4 regions of the Streptomyces sp. NPDC014861 genome follow, and region 1 is predicted to be linked to each of the others. Evidence: riboswitches for the same ligand, from Rfam matches in the RefSeq annotation. Region 1 holds a riboswitch; each other region holds the start of a gene.

Region 1 (4,186 bases):
CCGTCGCCGCCGGCTTCGGCCTGCTCCGGCTCGCCGGCGCGCCCTCGCTCGGCTGGCTGGACGTCAAGACCTCCGGCGGCGTCGAGGTCCCCGCCATCGAGGCGGCCGTCGACGAGGAGCTGGCCCGCTTCGCCGCCGAGGGGCCCACCGCGGAGGAGATGGAGCGCGCCCAGGCCCAGCTGGAGCGCGAGTGGCTCGACCGGCTCGGCACGGTCGCCGGCCGCGCCGACGAACTGTGCCGCTTCGCGGTGCTGTTCGGCGACCCGCAGCTCGCGCTGACCGCCGTCGACCGCGTCCTCGGCATCACGGCCGACGAGGTGCGCGAGGTGGCCGCGGCCAGGCTCCGGCCCGACAACCGCGCGGTTCTCGTCTACGAGCCCAGCGAGCACGAGGCGAACGAGGCCGCCGACAGCGACGAGGAAGAGGGAGCGGACCAGTGACGGACACCGCCGAGCCCCTGACCAGCATGGATTTCCACCCGCAGCCGCAGGCCGGCGAGGCCAGGCCGTGGGCCTTCCCCGCCCCCGAGCGCGGCGCGCTCGACAACGGTCTCACCGTGCTCCGCTGCCACCGCCCCGGCCAGCAGGTCGTCGCCGTCGAGATCTTCGTCGACGCGCCGCTGGACGCCGAGCCGGAGGGCCTGGACGGGGTCGCCACCATCATGGCCCGCGCCCTCTCCGAGGGGACCGCCGAGCGCGGCGCCGAGGAGTTCGCGGCCGAACTGGAGCGCTGCGGCGCCACCCTGGACGCGCACGCGGACCACCCCGGCGTCCGGGTCTCCCTGGAGGTCCCGGTCTCCCGGCTCCCGAAGGCCCTCGGGCTCGTCGCCGAGGCGCTGACCGCCCCGGCCTTCGACCCGGACGAGGTCAAGCGCCTCGTGGCCAACCGGCTCGACGAGATCCCGCACGAGGCGGCCAATCCCGGCCGCCGCGCGGCCAAGCAGCTCTACAAGGAGCTCTTCCCGGCCACCACGCGGATGTCCCGGCCGCGCCAGGGCACCAAGGAGACGGTGGAGGCCATCGACGCCGCCGCCGTCCGCGCCTTCTACGACGGGCACGTGCGGCCCGCCGCCGCCACCGCGGTCGTCGTCGGCGACCTGACCGGCGTGGACCTGGACAAGGTCCTCGCCGAGACGCTCGGCGGCTGGACCGGCAAGCCGGCCGCGCCGCGCCCGATGCCGGCGATCACCGCCGACGACACCGGACGGGTCGTCATCGTCGACCGCCCCGGGGCGGTCCAGACCCAGCTGCTCATCGGCCGGATCGGACCGGACCGCCACGACGCCGTCTGGGCCGCGCAGGTCCTCGGCGTGTACTGCCTCGGCGGCACCCTGACGTCGCGTCTGGACGCGGTGCTGCGCGAGGAGAAGGGGTACACGTACGGCGTGCGCGCCTTCGGGCAGGTGCTCCGCTCGGACGGCGAGGGCCACGGCGCCTCGATGCTGGCCATCAGCGGCTCGGTCGACACCCCCAACACCGGCCCGGCCCTCGACGACCTGTGGAAGGTGCTCCGCACGCTCGCCGAGGGCGGTCTGACCGACGCCGAGCGGGACGTCGCCGTGCAGAACCTCGTGGGCGTGGCGCCGCTCAAGTACGAGACGGCCGCCTCGGTCGCGGCGACCCTCTCCGACCAGGTCGAGCAGCACCTGCCGGACGACTACCAGGCCCGGCTGTACGCCCGGCTCGCCGAAACGGGCACGGTCGAGGCCACGGCCGCGGTCGTCAGCGCCTTCCCGGTGGACCGCCTGGTGACGGTTCTGGTGGGCGACGCCGCCGAGATCGAGGAGTCCGTGCGGGCCCTCGGCATCGGTGAGGTGTCCGTGGTGAGCTGACGCCTCGTCGTCACGGCGGAGGTCTCCGATGCGATGAAGCGTCGGAGACCTCCGCTTTGTCCTGTATGGCGTCAACCGTGATCGTTTGGCCTGTGGCATGTCTTACAAATCAGCGAGACCGTTTGGTGATTGACATCCGCCGGGCCTAGCGTCGTCCCGGCTGTCCGACCGACGCACGCGCCGCACCCGCGGCACCGGGCAGCCATCGCCGAGTCCCCGTCAGGCGCGAGCCTGGGGAGCCGGGGACCCACACAGTCCCTGGGGTGAATCGGACGCCTTCGCCACGCGGAGGGGCCCGTAGGAGACCTTCCTGCTCCGAACCCGTCAGCTAACCCGGTAGGCGAGAAGGAAGGAAAGGAACCGTCTTGGCGTTCACCCGTGCCACCGGGAAGCATCGTGGTGCGAGCCGACTGGCTCGCCGCAGCGCCGGCATCGCCGGCGTGGCCGCCCTCGCCACCACCGGTGTCGTCGGCACCCTCGCCTCTCCGGCGCTCGCCGCCGACACGGACGACCGTTCCGCCGAGGACACCGGCCTCACCCGGGTGATCGCCGACGAGTCCATCGCCGACCAGCTCAGCGCCCAGGCCGCCGCCCAGGAGCTGGAGGTGGCCGAGGCCGACGCCCGCGCCAAGGCGCGCGCCGAGGCGAAGCGCCAGGCCGAGGCCCGCGCCCAGGAGATCCGCGAGGCCAAGGAGCGCGCCGCCCGTGAGGCCGAGCGCCGCCGGCTCGCCTCCTTCAACCTCCCGGTCGCCGGCTCGTACGTCTCCACCGGCTACAAGACCGGCGGCTCCCTCTGGTCCTCCGGCAGCCACTCCGGCGTCGACTTCCACGCCGCCTACGGCAGCTCGGTCGTCTCCGTCGGCTCCGGCACCGTCGTCGAGGCCGGCTGGGGTGGCGCGTACGGCAACAACATCGTGATCCGGATGAACGACGGCACCTACACCCAGTACGGCCACCTGGCGTCCATCGGTGTCTACGTCGGCCAGTCCGTCGAGCCCGGCCAGCAGATAGGCGTCTCGGGCTCGACCGGCAACTCGACCGGCCCGCACCTCCACTTCGAGGCCCGTGCCACCGCCGACTACGGCTCCGACCTCAACCCCGTCTCGTACCTCCGCGCCCGCGGCGTCAGCCTCTGACCCGTCACCCCGCGTCGAATCGGCCCCGGCTCCCACGAGCCGGGGCCTTTTCGTATCTCCTCGCCCGATACGACCGCTGCCGAGGAGCTCGAATTCCGAGGGGGCATCGGAATTTCCGGCGCGCTGCAATAGAGTCGCGTGAGAAGCGCAGCTCGAATTCGGTGCGCGCGGAGCGAAAGCGGAGGTCGGACATGCGGGTTCCCGCGCAATCGGTATGCACGGCGATCCGGGACGACATCGTCTCGGGGGTCTTCGGGCGCGGCAGCCGGCTCACCGAGGAGCAGCTCGCCCGCCGCTACGGCGTCTCCCGCGTCCCGGTCCGCGAGGCGCTGCGCACCCTGGAGTCCGAGGGCTTCGTGGTGAGCCGCCGGCACGCGGGCGCCCAGGTCGCCGAGCCCACCGAGCAGGAGGCCGCCGACCTGCTCGACGTACGGGCGCTGCTCGAACCGCTCGGCGCCGCACGGGCCGCCCAGCGGCGTACCGACGCCCACCTCAAGGTGCTGCGCGGTCTGGTCAGGCTGGGGCAGGAGCGGGCCCGCCGGGGGCAGGGCGAGGATCTGCGGGCGCTCGGCGGCTGGTTCCACGAGACGCTCGCGCAGGCGTCGGGGAGCCCGGCGCTCGCCGCCCTGCTCACCCAGCTGCGCCACAAGATCGCCTGGATGTACGTGGTGGACCAGCCGGACCGCCCCGTGGACGCCTGGGCCGAACACGGGGCGATCGTCGACGCCGTCGCGCGCGGGGACGCCGAGCGGGCCCGCGCGCTGACCGCCCTGCACGCCGAGCACACGCTCCCGCTGCACCGGCTGAAAAGGCCCGAGCGGGGCCGCGTGAGGGTTTCGCAACATGCCGTCAACACGGCGAGCGTCCGGAATTAACACGGGCGCCGTATACAAAGAATAGCGATTCTGTGGCGCTTTTCGTGCTGCCCGAAAACTGAATCGCCTCGACCTGGAATGCCGGGATTCCTCGCTCCCGGAAATGCCGGACGGCCGTGTCCGCCCGGGAATTCCGGGGACACGGCCGTCCGGGAGAAGAAGGATCGACCCGCTGGGTCAGACCGTCTCGGGAAGCTCCTCGAGACCCTCGGCGACGAGCTTGGCGAGGCGCTCCAGCGCGGCCTCGGCACCCTCGGCGTCCGAAGCGAGCACGATCTCCTCGCCGCCCTGCGCGCCCAGGCCGAGCACCGCGAGCATGGAGGCGGCGTTCACCGGGTTGCCGT
Region 2 (4,186 bases), on a different contig from region 1:
TGCACGACCGGGGCATGGCCTCGGTCCCGAAGGTCACCGGCTCGACCCCGGACGACATCGCCGCGGCCATCCGCGCCGACGTCGTCGCCGGCACGCTGCCGCAGGTCTCGTGGGTGGTGGCGAACGAGGCGTTCTCCGAGCACCCGTACGCGCCCCCGGGCGACGGCGCCCATTTCGTCGACCTCGTCCACCGCGCCCTGGCGGCGGACCCCGAGGTCTTCGACTCGACGGTGCTGTTCCTCAACTACGACGAGAACGACGGCTTCTTCGACCACGTGCCGCCGCCGGTGGCGCCGCCCGGGACCCCCGGCGAGTACCTGGACGGCGTGCCGATCGGCCTCGGCTTCCGCGTCCCGATGCTGGTGATGTCGCCCTGGACACGGGGCGGCTGGGTCAGTTCCGAGGTCTTCGACCACACCTCGGTGCTGCGCTTCCTGGAGACCTGGACCGCCGCCCTCGGCACCCCCGCGGTCTGCCCGAACATCAGCGCGTGGCGGCGGAAGGTGACCGGCGACCTGACCGGGGTCTTCGACTTCGCCCACCCGGTGTACGGGGTCCCGGCCGGCCTCCCGTCGACGGCGAAGGTCATCGGCATGGACACCTGCGGCCCGCTGCCGAACCCCGTCCCGCAGAACAACGCGCTGCCCGCCCAGGAACCCGGCACCCGCCCGGCCCGCGCGCTCCCCTACCAGCCCAACGGCAACCTGGACCGCTTCGAGTTCGGCCCCGCGGGCAAGATCCTCGCCTGGTTCTCCATGACCAACCAGGGCCCGGAGGCCCGCCGCGCCGCCCACTTCTCGATCCACCCGCACCAGCACCGGGCCACCGCCGCCTGGCAGTACACGGTGGACCCGGGCGCCACCTCCACCGATCACTTCAACATCGGGCTCGGCTCGGGCTCGGGGAAGTACGACATCTCGATGATGGGCCCCAACCGCTTCCTGCGCCGCTTCATCGGTGACGCCTCCAAGGCCGGCAAGGCGATCGAGGTGGCGGCCCGCTTCGCGGTCGAACCGGGCACCGGGAAGACCGCGCTCTGGTTCCGGCTGAACAACACCTCCGGCGGCCCGGTCACGTTCACCATCCGCGCGAACGCCTACCGCACGGACGGCCCGTGGACCTACACCGTCCCCGCCGGGTCCTCGCGCGAGGACTTCTTCAACGCGGTCGCGTACGCGGACGGCTGGTACGACTTCACCGTCCTGGCCGACATCGACGGCACCTGGTCGCGCCGGTACACCGGCCACATCGAGACCGGCGCGCCCAGCGTCACCGGCTGACGGTCCTGCGCGCGCTCACCGCCCGGCGAGGGCCGCGCGCCGGATCGTGGCGTCGACGAGCGCGACCGCGTCCTCCGCGGTGCGGCCCGGAGCGCGGTTCCAGGGGCCGATGAGCCCGTACCACCCCTGGGAGCGCAGTTCGGTCATGATCCAGGCGCCGGCCTCGTTCATGGTGGACGCGCTGCCGTGGCCCAGCCGGTGGGCGGCGAGCATGGCGCCGCACAGGCACCGGGCCCCGCGTGCGTCGCGCAGCTTGTACGGGGTGTTCTGCCAGCCCCATTCGGTCAGGACCCGGCGCGTGTACGCCAGGTGGACGGAGGGGCGCACGTCGCGGCGGCCGATCCGCCGCCAGGCGTGCAGCCGGTCCGGGAGCGCGGCCCCGATCCGGCCGGGCAGCGGATGCTCGGCCGGCGGGGGCGGCGGCAGCGCGCCGAGCGCGTCGGCGACGAGGCGGTCGACGGGGACCGAGAGGAGCCCCCGCCACGCCTCGGGGTCCGGCTCCGGCGGGACTGGGGGCGGCGCGAGCAGACGCTCCCAGGCGGCGCTCTCGCGCAGCCTGGCCGCCTCACGGTCTAGGGCGTCGAGGGCGTCGAGGGCGTCGAGCGCGAGGAGCTCGGGGTCGAGGGCGTCCGGGGCGAGAGCGTCCGAAGCGCGGGCGTCCAGGGCGCGGGCGTTGGGGGCGAACGGCCGCGCGGAGGGCGGAGAGGCGTACGGCGCGTCGGTGCTTGGCGAGACGGGAAGAGACATTCCTCCATCATTGGGAGCGAATGTCTGGTTTGCGACTTATGCACGACGTCTCGCGTGTCGCCCGTCACCGCCACCCGAGGGCATTACGCCGCACTGTTCCGCGAAGGTAATAAGGCGCCCTATTCGGGCATTGCGCACCCAGTGACGCGACTCACTTTCCGAGCGTCGGAACCGGGCCCGCGCCCCCACGAGCCGCACGGAGCAAGGGATTCCGAACCGCCGCCCTGCGCGTTCGATCTTGAATTCCACTCCGTCGATCTTTACCTTTCCTTTTCTCGCGCATTCGCGTCTTGTTCCCCGCCGCATTTCTCGCTTACGGTCACCTCCATTCGAGCGGATCGCCGAATCCTGCCACCGCCCGAAAGACCTCCCATTTCACCCGACGGCAGGAGCGGGGGACCCACCACACCGCCGGTCCGGACAGCCGGAGCGGCTCGGGGTGAAGCCGCGTGCGCGCGGCCGGACACCTCCCGTCCGAACCCGACAGCTCACCTCGCAGGCGCCGGAGAGGAAACCGTCATGGCCGCTCACGGCAAGCACCGCCGCCCCCGACGCCGTCCCGTCTCCCGAGGTCTCGCGTTCGCGGGCACCGGCGGAGTCGCTCTGGCCCTGCCCCTGGTCGTGCCCGCCACGGCCGGCGCCGAGCCCGTCGCGCAGTCGGCCGTCCCGGCCGCCTCCGTCGCCGCCCCGGCCGTACGGGCCGCCACGCCCGCGCAGGCTCCCGCCGCGCCCGCCGCCACCCGCGCGTACACCGTCGTGAAGGGCGACTCGCTTTCCCTGATCGCCCACCGAAAGGGAATTCAGGGCGGCTGGAAGTCGCTTTACCAGGCCAACAGGACGGCGGTGGGTGACAATCCGTCACTCATTCACCCGGGCCTCGAACTGACGATTCGTCGGCATTCCGCGGAGGCCGCCCCGGCCCCGGAGAAGACGGCCCGCAAGGGCACCGCAGGGACCACCTCGAAGTCCGACGCCAAGCCCGCCTCCGCCGGTTCGGCCGAACGGGCGAGCCGTTCCTCCGCCCGCGCGGCGGCACCGGCCGTCCAGACCGAGGCGACCAAGGCCCAGCCTGCCGCCGCCGAGGCCGCGCCCGCCGCCGCCACCCGGTACGCAGACAACCTCGACGGCTGGATCCGCGAGTCGCTGGACGTCATGGCCGGCTACGGCATCCCCGGCTCGTACGACGGCATCCTCCGCAACGTCATGCGCGAGTCCTCCGGCAACCCCCGCGCCGTCAACCTCTGGGACTCCAACGCCGCCAAGGGCACCCCCTCCAAGGGCCTGCTCCAGGTCATCGACCCGACCTTCGCGGCGTACCACGTGCCGGGCACCTCGCTCGACCCGTACGACCCGGTCGCCAACATCACCGCCGCCTGCAACTACGCGGCCGACCGCTACGGGTCCATCGACAACGTCAACGGCCCCTACTGATCCACCCCGCCGCCCACCGTCCCGAAGCGACCGGTGAACCAGGCGGTCGCCAGCGCCGCCACCTCCTCCAGGGCCCCTGGCTCCTCGAAGAGGTGGCCGGCGCCCGGCACGACCTCGATCCGGCTCTCGCAGCGCAGCAGCGCCTCGGCCCGCCGGTTGAGATCCAGGACCGGTTCGTCGGCCCCGCCGACGATCAGCAGCGTCGGCGCCCGGACGGCGGCGAGGCGCTCCTCCGCGAGGTCGGGCCGGCCGCCCCGGGACACCACGGCGGCCGCCGCGTCCCCCGGTTCGGCCGCCGCCCACAGCGCCGCCGCGGCGCCCGTGCTCGCACCGAAGTAGCCGCGGGGCAGGGCCTCCGTATCGGGCCGCCCGGCCGTCCACGCGGCGGCGCGGGCCAGTCGCCCGGCGAGGAGCGGGGTGTCGAAGACCCGCGCCCTGTCGGCCGCCTCGGCCTCGGTGAGCAGGTCGAAGAGGAGCGTTCCGAGCCCGGACCTGTTCAGGGCTGCGGCCACCGCGCGGTTCCGCGGGCTGTGCCGCCCGCTGCCGCTGCCGTGCGCGAAGAGGACCAGCCCCGCGGCCCCGTCGGGCAGTGCCAGATCGCCCGGCAGCTCGGGGCCGCCGCCGGGGATCCGTACGGCGGTGTGCCGGACCACCGGACCGCGCGCCGCCCGGCTCCGGTCGAGCCGGGCCACCACCTCGGCGTCCGGCGTCTGGTCGAACTCCCGGTA
Region 3 (4,186 bases), on a different contig from region 1:
GCGCAGCGCGACCCTGGTGTGTCCCTCGGGCGAGAGGTGCAGCCGGTCGTCGTCCCAGGCGCGCCGGTCCTGGACGGAGCGGAGCGACCACAGGTCGAGGACCGGGCAGTCGTAGCGGTCGGCGATGGCGCGGACGTGGGCCGTGTACGTGGCGATCTTGCCGCGCAGGTGCTTGAGGACGGGCACGTCCCGGGTGTCGAAGCCGGTGGTGACCATCACGGTGCCGACGGCGGAGGTGAGGTCCCGGACGGCCCGCTCGAAGCGTTCGGCGACGTCGTCGGGGTCGGTGCCGGGGCGGATGATGTCGTTGCCGCCCGCGCAGAAGGTCACGAGGTCGGGGGCGAGCTCCTTCGCCCGGGGGACCTGCTCGGCCACGATCTGGTCGAGGAGGCGTCCGCGGACGGCCAGGTTGGCGTAGCGGAAGTCCTCGGGGTCCGGCAGCTGGTCGGCGAGGAGCACCGCGAAGCGGTCGGCCCAGCCGACGTAGGTGCCGGCGGGTCCGGGGTCGCCGACGCCCTCCGTGAAGCTGTCACCGATCGCCGCGTACGACCCGAATGACCCGAACGCGTTCTTGTCTGTTTCTCTCGAATCGTCTGCCACGGCAGCACATCCTTCCGTTTCGGATGTGACCTACGCGACCGTAAGGAGGGGTTGACGGCGGGTGATATATGCCACCGATAAAGAATTTGCCAAGCCGGAATAGGGCGAAGGCCCGGCACCGAGGGGTGCCGGGCCTTCGTGCGGCCGTGGAGCCGGACGGGTCAGATCGACACGCCGTGCTGGCGCAGGTAGGCCAGCGGGTCGATGTCCGCGCCGTAGCTGGGCGAGGTGCGGATCTCGAAGTGCAGGTGCGGGCCGGTGGAGTTGCCGGTGGAGCCGGAGAGGCCGATCTGCTGGCCGCCGGTCACCGACTGGCCGGAGGAGACGGAGAGGGAGGAGAGGTGGGCGTACTGCGAGTAGTTGCCGTCGGCGTGCTGGATGACGACCTCGTTGCCGTAGGCCCCGCTCCAGCCGGCGGAGACGACCGTGCCGGCGCCGACGGCGCGGACGGTGGTGCCGGAGGAGGCGATGAAGTCGGCGCCGGTGTGGTAGCCGGAGGACCACATGGAGCCGGAGGCGCGGTACGGGGTGGAGACGCCGCCGGCGACCGGGGCGACCCAGCCGGAGGAGGCGGCCGGGGCGGCGGCGGCCGGGGCCGCGGCGCGCTCGGCGGAGCGCGAGGCGCGGGTCTGCTCGCCGGCGGCGGCCTTCGGGGCGGCCTTGCGCTCGGCCTTCGGAGCGGCCTCGGCGGCCTTCGGGGCGGCCTTGGCGGCGGGCTTCGGGGCGGCGGCCTTCGCGGTGTTCTTGGCGCCGAGGGTGAGCTTCATGCCCGGGAGGATGAGCGAGGGGTCCTCGCCGACGACCTGGCGGTTGTCGGAGTAGAGCTTCTGCCAGCCGCCGGCGACGTTCTGCTCGGCGGCGATCTTGGACAGGTAGTCGCCGGCGACGACGGAGTACGCCTTCGGCGCGGCGGCCTTGGCGGCGGGGGCGGCCTGGACGTGGGCGGCGGCGCTCACGACGCCGGCGGAGACGGCGGCCGGGGCGGCCTGCTCGGCGGCGTGGGCTCCGGTGGCGCCGATGAGCGGCAGGGCGACGACGGCGCCGCCGGTGCCGGCGGCCACGAGGCCACGGGTCAGGAAGGTGGACTTCTGGCGGCGGTGCTTACCGTTCACGGGCATGGCGAATTCCTCTCCGGCGCCTGCGAGGTGAGCTGTCGGGTTCGGACTGGAGATGTCCGGCCGCGTGTGTCACGCGACTTCACCCCGAGCCGTCCTGCGTCGCGGGACCGGCGTACTTCCTTGGGTCCCCCGCTCCTGCCACGCGATGGAAGGGGTCGAATTCCGGACGGTGGCAGGATTCGGCGGTCCGACCGGATTGACGGCGACGCTAGACGAGCGGGGTCGGCGCGAACAAGCCGCCGTATTCGACAGGCATTCCGGGGCGATCTTCGGGCCCGGAATTCCGGTCACCCTCCGTCGATGACGGTCCCTCGAATCCCTTTTCAGGGCGGGTGATTGGAGCGGGGCGTCGGCCACGATCCGTCACCTTTATGACGCTGCTCACGCGCGGAATTCCATCTCACCCTCAACCAGGGCGCGTTACCCCAAGGCATTTCAATACGGACAGATCGCCCATTACCGACCAGGGGGGTGCGCCGCGACCCGCGCCCCGGGATGATTGCGGGGGGAACCGATCTCGTCCGGTCCCGTGAACACCTCACCCCCAGGAGCATCCGTGACGCAGCAGTTGCCGCAGGTCCAGCCCCTCGAACCCGGCGAGCCCGAGCTCGTGGAGGTCCGCAACTTCCGGGACGTGGGCGGCCTGCCGACGACGGACGGGCGCGCGGTCCGCCCCGGCACCCTCTTCCGCAGCGGCCACCTCGCCGACGCCACCGAGTCCGACGCGGCCTTCCTCGACGGCCTCGGCCTGCACACGATCTTCGACTTCCGCAACGCGGCCGACGCGAAGGTGGAGGGGCCGGACGTCGAGCTGCCGGGCGTACGGAACGTGAACATACCGCTGAGCGACCCGGCCGACGGCAAGGAGTTCTGGCGGATGGTGCGCGAGGGCGACCTCGACACGCTGCGGGGCCTGCTGGGCGACGGCAAGGCGGCGGAGCGGATGACGGTCTCGTACCGCCGGATGATCGTGGAGCGGACCGTCGAGCACAGCCGGGTCCTGCACGCCCTCGCCGAGGACTCCGTCCCGGCCCTGATGCACTGCGCGGCCGGCAAGGACCGCGCCGGGCTCTCGATCGCCATCACCCTGCTCGCGCTGGGCGTGGAGCGCGAGGCGATCGAGGCCGACTACGTGAAGTCCGACGCCCCGCACCGCCGCTACAAGGTGCGCCGCAGCTCCACCGCCCGGGACGCGATGGCGCCCGAGGTGATGGAGCTGCTGAGCCCGCTCTTCGACGCGCGGGTGGAGTACCTCCGGGCCGCGTTCGAGACGATCGACGCGACCTGGGGCTCGGTGGACGCCTATCTCGCGGACGGCCTCAAGCTGGCGCCCGAGACCCGCGAGCGGCTGCGGGAGCGGTTCCTCACGGAGGCGTGAGGAGGCCGCCGTCCCGGGATCCGGCTACTGGTTCTGCCCGCCGAGCATGAAGAGCAGGTAGAGGAAGCCGGCGAAGAGGTGACCGGCGATCAGGTACGCGAAGAGGCGGAGCACCAGCCCCTTGGGGAACTTGCCCTCACCGCGCTCCTCGCCGGTGACCGGGGCGGAATTCACTGACTTGTCGGACATGTCGGTCAACCCTTCAGAACTCAGCGGGGATGCGGGGCGCCGCCGCCCAGACACAGCTCGGCGGCGGGGCTCTGCAACAGCGTATGGACGAACAGCACCTCGGCACCGGCGCGGCCGGCCGCGCCGATCCGGTGCGGGGTGAGCGAGTCGAAGTGGGCGCTGTCCCCGGGATCGAGCAGGTGCACGGTCTCGCCGAGCGCGAGCCGCACCCGCCCCTCGAGGACGTGCAGCCACTCCTCGCCCGGGTGGACGCGCACGATGTCGGCCCGGGTGGCGTAGGGCACGTGGACGCGCAGGCACTGCATGGCCCGGCCCGCGCCACCGGCCTGCCGGTAGACCCAGCCGTCGGCCTCGACGGGCTCGGAGCGCCCGGCCCGGATCACCGGGTCGCGCTCGGGCGGGGTCTCCCCCAGCAGCTCGGCGACCGTCGTACCGTAGATACGGGCGAGGGCCAGCAGCATCGGCAGCGAGGGCTGCCGGTTCCCGGTCTCCAGGCGCGAGAGGTGCGCCGGGGAGAGTCCGGCCCGCTGGGCGGCCGCCTCCAGGGTGAGCCCCCTGCGCCGGCGCAGGGCCCGCAGCTGCGGGGCGACGTCCGGCAGGATGTCGGGGGTGGCGGTTTCCGGGGCGGGGCCCCGGGGGACGTGGTCCATGAGTCCATTCCGCCAGGTTCGTGCCTCTGAGGCAAATTTCTTGCCCCAGAGGCAAAAACCGGCGGAGGTGACCGTCAGCGCTGGGCGACCGCCTGCTTGACCAGCGTCTTCCCGAAGTCCCAGAGCAGCCCCCCACCGCCGTGGGCGTCCTCCATGACCTCCGTGAACGCGGCGACGAAGCGGTCCACGTCCGCCTCGTCGATCACCAGCGGCGGGATCAGCTTGATCACCTCCAGATGGTCCCCGGAGAC
Region 4 (4,186 bases), on a different contig from region 1:
ACGTGGACGACCCCAGGTTCACCAAGAACTACGACCGGCACGGCGAGGGCACCGCGGTCCTGGTGCGCGATGCCCTGATCCTCTGGGCCGAGCGGAACCTCTGACCGCCGGAACCCGGAGACGCCCGCGAGCCACGGCACCGCCGTGGCTCGCACTCCGCCGCGCGGACCCGGGCGGCGACCGGTGGGGGCCGGTGGCGACCGGCGGGGGCCGCCGCGGGTCGGGGAGAGGAGGGCGGCCGGGTACGGGGCCGGGGCGGGGGGCCGTGCACCGGTGCGGGAGGACGGCCGGGTACGCGGACGGGCGGCGCCCGGAGCCGTACGCCCGGTCGGCCCTCCGCCGGTCGCCGCCCGGGCGCGGCGCGGGGACCCTGGGAGGGTGCGCGGCGCCGGGCCCGGCGGCGGGCCGGCGACCGGGCAGGAGTACGCGGTGACACACCCTCGGGGAGCGGCGGGCCGCGGGCGGCGGGGCGGGGAGCCCCGCCGCCCCGTCCGGCCCGCCGCTCCCCGGACGCCGTACGGCGGCGGGCCGCAGCCCCCGGCCGCGCCCTTCGGGGCCACCCGGAGGTTCCTGCGGGCGCTGCCGCCGCTGATCATCGTCGGCGGGGTGTTCTTCGACGTGGCCACCCCGGCGGCGTACACGGCGGCGCCGCTCTTCTCCGCCGCCCCGCTGGTCGCCGCCCCGTTCTTCTCCCGGCTCACGACCCTGCTGACCGGGATCGCGGCCGTCCTGGCCTCGGTCGGGCTGCACGCGTACAACGACACGCTCTCCGACGTGCCCTCGCTCACCGAGACCCTCACCGTGGTGACGGTCTCCGCGCTGGCGCTGCTGATCAATCTGGTCGTGCGGCGCAGCGGGGAGCGGCTGGCGTCGGCGCGGGTGATCGCGGAGGCGGCGCAGCGGGCGGTGCTGCCCATGCCGGCGGAACGGATGGCGGGGCTCCAGTGCGCGGCACGCTACGAGGCGGCGCAGGCGGACGCGTTCATCGGCGGCGACCTGTTCGCCGTGCAGGACACCCCGCACGGGGTGCGGCTCGTGGTCGGGGACGTGCGGGGCAAGGGGATGGACGCGGTGGAGGCGGTGGCCGTCGTCATCGGCGCCTTCCGGGAGGCGGCCGAGCAGGAGGCGACGCTCGAAGGGGTGGCGCAGCGGCTCGAACGGGCGCTGACGCGGGAGGGGAGCCGGCGTGAAGGCCTCGACGCCTTCGAGGGGTTCACGACGGCGGTGCTCGCGGAGATCCCGCGCGAGGGAGGGAGCGTGCGCCTCGTGAACCGCGGCCATCCGCCGCCGCTGCTGCTGTACGGGGACGGGCGCCTGGAGGCGGTCGAGCCGGCCGAGGCGGCGCTGCCCCTGGGAATGGGGGAGTTGGCGGTCTGGGCCGACCGGGCCGACGAGCGGCCGTATCCGCCGGGCGCGACGCTGCTCTTCCACACGGACGGGCTGTCGGAGGCGCGGGACGCGTACGGCGTCTTCTACGATCCGGCGGCCCGGCTCCGGGGTGCGGTCTTCCCCGGGCCCGAGGAACTGCTGGACGCGCTCGTGGACGACGTGCGGCGGCACACCGGCGGCGGGTCGACGGACGACATGGCGCTGCTGGCGGTGAGCCGTCCGGCGGCGGGGGCGCCCGAGCGGCGGCGGACGATGCCGGTGGTCCCGCCCGGTCCCGCGCGCTGACGGAGGGGCGCTGTCACCGTCCGTGCTCGCGAGGTGCCACAGAGATAACAATTGACATAACGTCAGATCTCGCAGGTTTGGCCGGGCCTCACTGAACGGGGGTCAACTCGGGCGAATCCCTGCCAATTCAATGAATGATCAAGAGCAGCGGCTTGGAATCGGACCACCGTGTCTATTAACGTTCGATAACGCAGCGCGGTCGTCCCAGCCGTCGCAAGAGACGGCTCCGTGCGCACACGCCGAATCCCGAAAGGGAACCGGGGAACCATCCCTTGGGGTGAATCGGGCCCCTCGCACGCCCCCTGTGCGAAAACGCCCGTAGGAGACCTTCCTGCTCCGAACCCGTCAGCTAACCCGGTAGGCGAGAAGGAAGGAAAGGAGCGCGCCTCCGTGGCGTCCAACACCCCCGTACCCGGAGCCCCCTTCGAGCCCTTCGGCGGCCCGGGTGCCGTCGGAGCGGACGACCCGGCCGGCTCCGCGCCGGGCGCGTACGACCCAGCCTCCTTCACCCCCGCACCCGGGGAGTGGAACCCGACCGAGGGCTCCCTGCGCGCCGAGAGCCGCAGCGGCGGCCGGCACCGGGTCGTGAAGCAGCGCTCCAACTTCGCCCGCTCCTCCACCGTCCTCGGCGTCGGCGTCATCGCCGCCGTCGGCGCGGGCGGCCTCGCCACCGCGCAGGAGAAGCCCCCGGTCGCGATCTCCCTGCCGGACCTCCCCGACCTCGGCCTGCCGGACGCCCACGACCTGCCCGGCGTCGGCGCCCTGCTGTCCGGCGGCGAGGACGAGCCCGCCCCCGCCCCGATCGAGGACACCGTGGCGGTCGCCGCGGGCGGCGCGGCCGCGAAGCCGCTCACCTCGATCACGTACACCGCCCCGGCCGACACCGCCGCCGGCACCGAGGCCGCGGAGCGCACCGCCTCCGCCGCCGACGCGGGCGAGGCCCTGCGCGCCCGCATCCTCCAGCAGGCCGAACAGCAGCAGCAGGCCGCCGCCGACGCCGAGAAGCTGGCCGCCGAGAAGGCCGCCGCGGAGAAGGCCGCGGCGGACGCCAAGGCCAAGGCGGACGCCGCCGCGAAGGCCGAGGCCGCCGCGAAGGCCAAGGCGGAGGCCGAGGCGGAGGCGGAGCGGATCGCGAAGGAGAAGGCCGAGGCCGAGCGGATCGCCGCGGAGAAGGCGGAGGCCGAGCGGCTCGCCAAGCTGGCCGCCAGCTACTCGATGCCGCTCTCCTCGTACACGCTGACCTCCACCTACATGCAGTCCGGTTCGATGTGGTCCTCCGGCTACCACACGGGCCTCGACTTCGCCGCTCCCACCGGCACCCCGCTCAAGGCGGTGCACGGCGGCACCATCACCTCGGCCGGCTGGTCCGGCTCGTACGGCTACCGGATCGTCCTCCAGCTGGAGGACGGCACCGAGATCTGGTACTGCCACCTCTCCTCCATGACCGTCGCCGCCGGCCAGACCGTCACCACCGGCGAGACCATCGGCCGCGTCGGCGCCACCGGCAACGTCACCGGACCCCACCTCCACCTGGAGGTCCACACCCCGGACGGCTCGGGCATCGACCCGGCCGAGTGGCTGCGGTCCAAGGGCCTGTCGGTCTGAGTCCGTCTTCCGGTCGGGGTTCAGGCTCCCCGATCGGAATACGCCCGGCGGTGCACGGAGTTGATCGCTGCATGACGTCACCTCTGCGCCCGCTGGGCACCTCCGACCTGCATGTCTTCCCGCTCGCCCTCGGGGGCAACGTCTTCGGCTGGAGCGCCGACGAGGAGCGGTCCTTCGCCGTCCTCGACGCCTACGCGGCCGCCGGCGGCAACTTCGTGGATACCGCCGATGTCTATTCGGAGTGGGTCGAGGGCAACGAGGGCGGTGAGTCCGAGACGATCATCGGCCGCTGGCTCGCCGCCCGGGGCAACCGCTCCGACATCGTCGTCGCCACCAAGGTCGGCGCCCACTCCCGCCTCAAGGGCCTCTCCGCCCCCACCATCAAGGCCGGCGCGGAGGAGTCCCTGCGCCGCCTCGGCACCGACCACATCGACCTCTACTACACCCACTTCGACGACGAGTCGGTGCCGGTGGAGGAGATCGTCACCGCCCTCGACCAGCTCGTGAAGGACGGCAAGGTGCGGGCCGTCGCCGCCTCCAACATCTCTCCGGAGCGACTGCGCGCCTCCCTCGACTTCGCCGAGGCCGAAGGACTCACCCGGTACGTGGCGCTCCAGCCCGAGTACAACCTCGTCGCGCGGGAGAAGTACGAGGGCCCGCTCCTCGACACCGCCGCCGGCACCGGCCTCGCCGCCGTCCCGTACTACGGCCTCGCGTCCGGCTTCCTCACCGGGAAGTACCGGCAGGGCAGGACCGTCGAGAGCGTCCGCGCGCCCCGCGCCTCCGCGCTCGCCGGGACCGCGCGCGGGCAGGCCGTCCTGGCGGCGCTCGACGAGGTGGCCGAGGCGCACGGCGCCGAGCCCGCGACCGTCGCCCTCGCCTGGCTCGCCTCCCGCCCCACCGTCGC

What was found. Region 1 has a riboswitch for cyclic di-AMP ahead of ACF1BN_RS28990 (M23 family metallopeptidase). Riboswitches for the same ligand answer to the same signal wherever they lie in the genome.
Region 2: it holds a riboswitch for cyclic di-AMP, as region 1 does, so the genes downstream of both, ACF1BN_RS12845 (transglycosylase SLT domain-containing protein) here and ACF1BN_RS28990 (M23 family metallopeptidase) in region 1, are expected to answer to the same signal.
Region 3: it holds a riboswitch for cyclic di-AMP, as region 1 does, so the genes downstream of both, ACF1BN_RS01080 (peptidoglycan DD-metalloendopeptidase family protein) here and ACF1BN_RS28990 (M23 family metallopeptidase) in region 1, are expected to answer to the same signal.
Region 4: it holds a riboswitch for cyclic di-AMP, as region 1 does, so the genes downstream of both, ACF1BN_RS31295 (M23 family metallopeptidase) here and ACF1BN_RS28990 (M23 family metallopeptidase) in region 1, are expected to answer to the same signal.

Annotation. Positions count from the first base shown of each region.
Region 1 covers NZ_JBIBWV010000020.1:18,654-22,839, reverse strand. Annotated here, with positions in the region: gene ACF1BN_RS29000 (M16 family metallopeptidase) at 1-440, shown strand, start outside; gene ACF1BN_RS28995 (M16 family metallopeptidase) at 437-1,831, shown strand; cyclic di-AMP (ydaO/yuaA leader) riboswitch at 2,028-2,188, shown strand; gene ACF1BN_RS28990 (M23 family metallopeptidase) at 2,197-2,967, shown strand; gene ACF1BN_RS28985 (GntR family transcriptional regulator) at 3,159-3,842, shown strand; gene ACF1BN_RS28980 (HPr family phosphocarrier protein) at 4,020-4,186, opposite strand, start outside.
Region 2 covers NZ_JBIBWV010000005.1:178,983-183,168, reverse strand. Annotated here, with positions in the region: gene ACF1BN_RS12855 (phosphocholine-specific phospholipase C) at 1-1,280, shown strand, start outside; gene ACF1BN_RS12850 (hypothetical protein) at 1,296-2,027, opposite strand; cyclic di-AMP (ydaO/yuaA leader) riboswitch at 2,357-2,542, shown strand; gene ACF1BN_RS12845 (transglycosylase SLT domain-containing protein) at 2,547-3,458, shown strand; gene ACF1BN_RS12840 (phosphoribosyltransferase family protein) at 3,452-4,186, opposite strand, start outside.
Region 3 covers NZ_JBIBWV010000001.1:273,252-277,437, forward strand. Annotated here, with positions in the region: gene ACF1BN_RS01075 (SGNH/GDSL hydrolase family protein) at 1-600, opposite strand, end outside; gene ACF1BN_RS01080 (peptidoglycan DD-metalloendopeptidase family protein) at 762-1,718, opposite strand; cyclic di-AMP (ydaO/yuaA leader) riboswitch at 1,723-1,913, opposite strand; gene ACF1BN_RS01085 (tyrosine-protein phosphatase) at 2,275-3,096, shown strand; gene ACF1BN_RS01090 (DUF6126 family protein) at 3,121-3,285, opposite strand; gene ACF1BN_RS01095 (helix-turn-helix domain-containing protein) at 3,306-3,935, opposite strand; gene ACF1BN_RS01100 (aspartate aminotransferase family protein) at 4,010-4,186, opposite strand, start outside.
Region 4 covers NZ_JBIBWV010000024.1:21,130-25,315, reverse strand. Annotated here, with positions in the region: gene ACF1BN_RS31305 (MerR family transcriptional regulator) at 1-104, shown strand, start outside; gene ACF1BN_RS31300 (PP2C family protein-serine/threonine phosphatase) at 430-1,674, shown strand; cyclic di-AMP (ydaO/yuaA leader) riboswitch at 1,902-2,053, shown strand; gene ACF1BN_RS31295 (M23 family metallopeptidase) at 2,065-3,279, shown strand; gene ACF1BN_RS31290 (aldo/keto reductase) at 3,351-4,186, shown strand, end outside.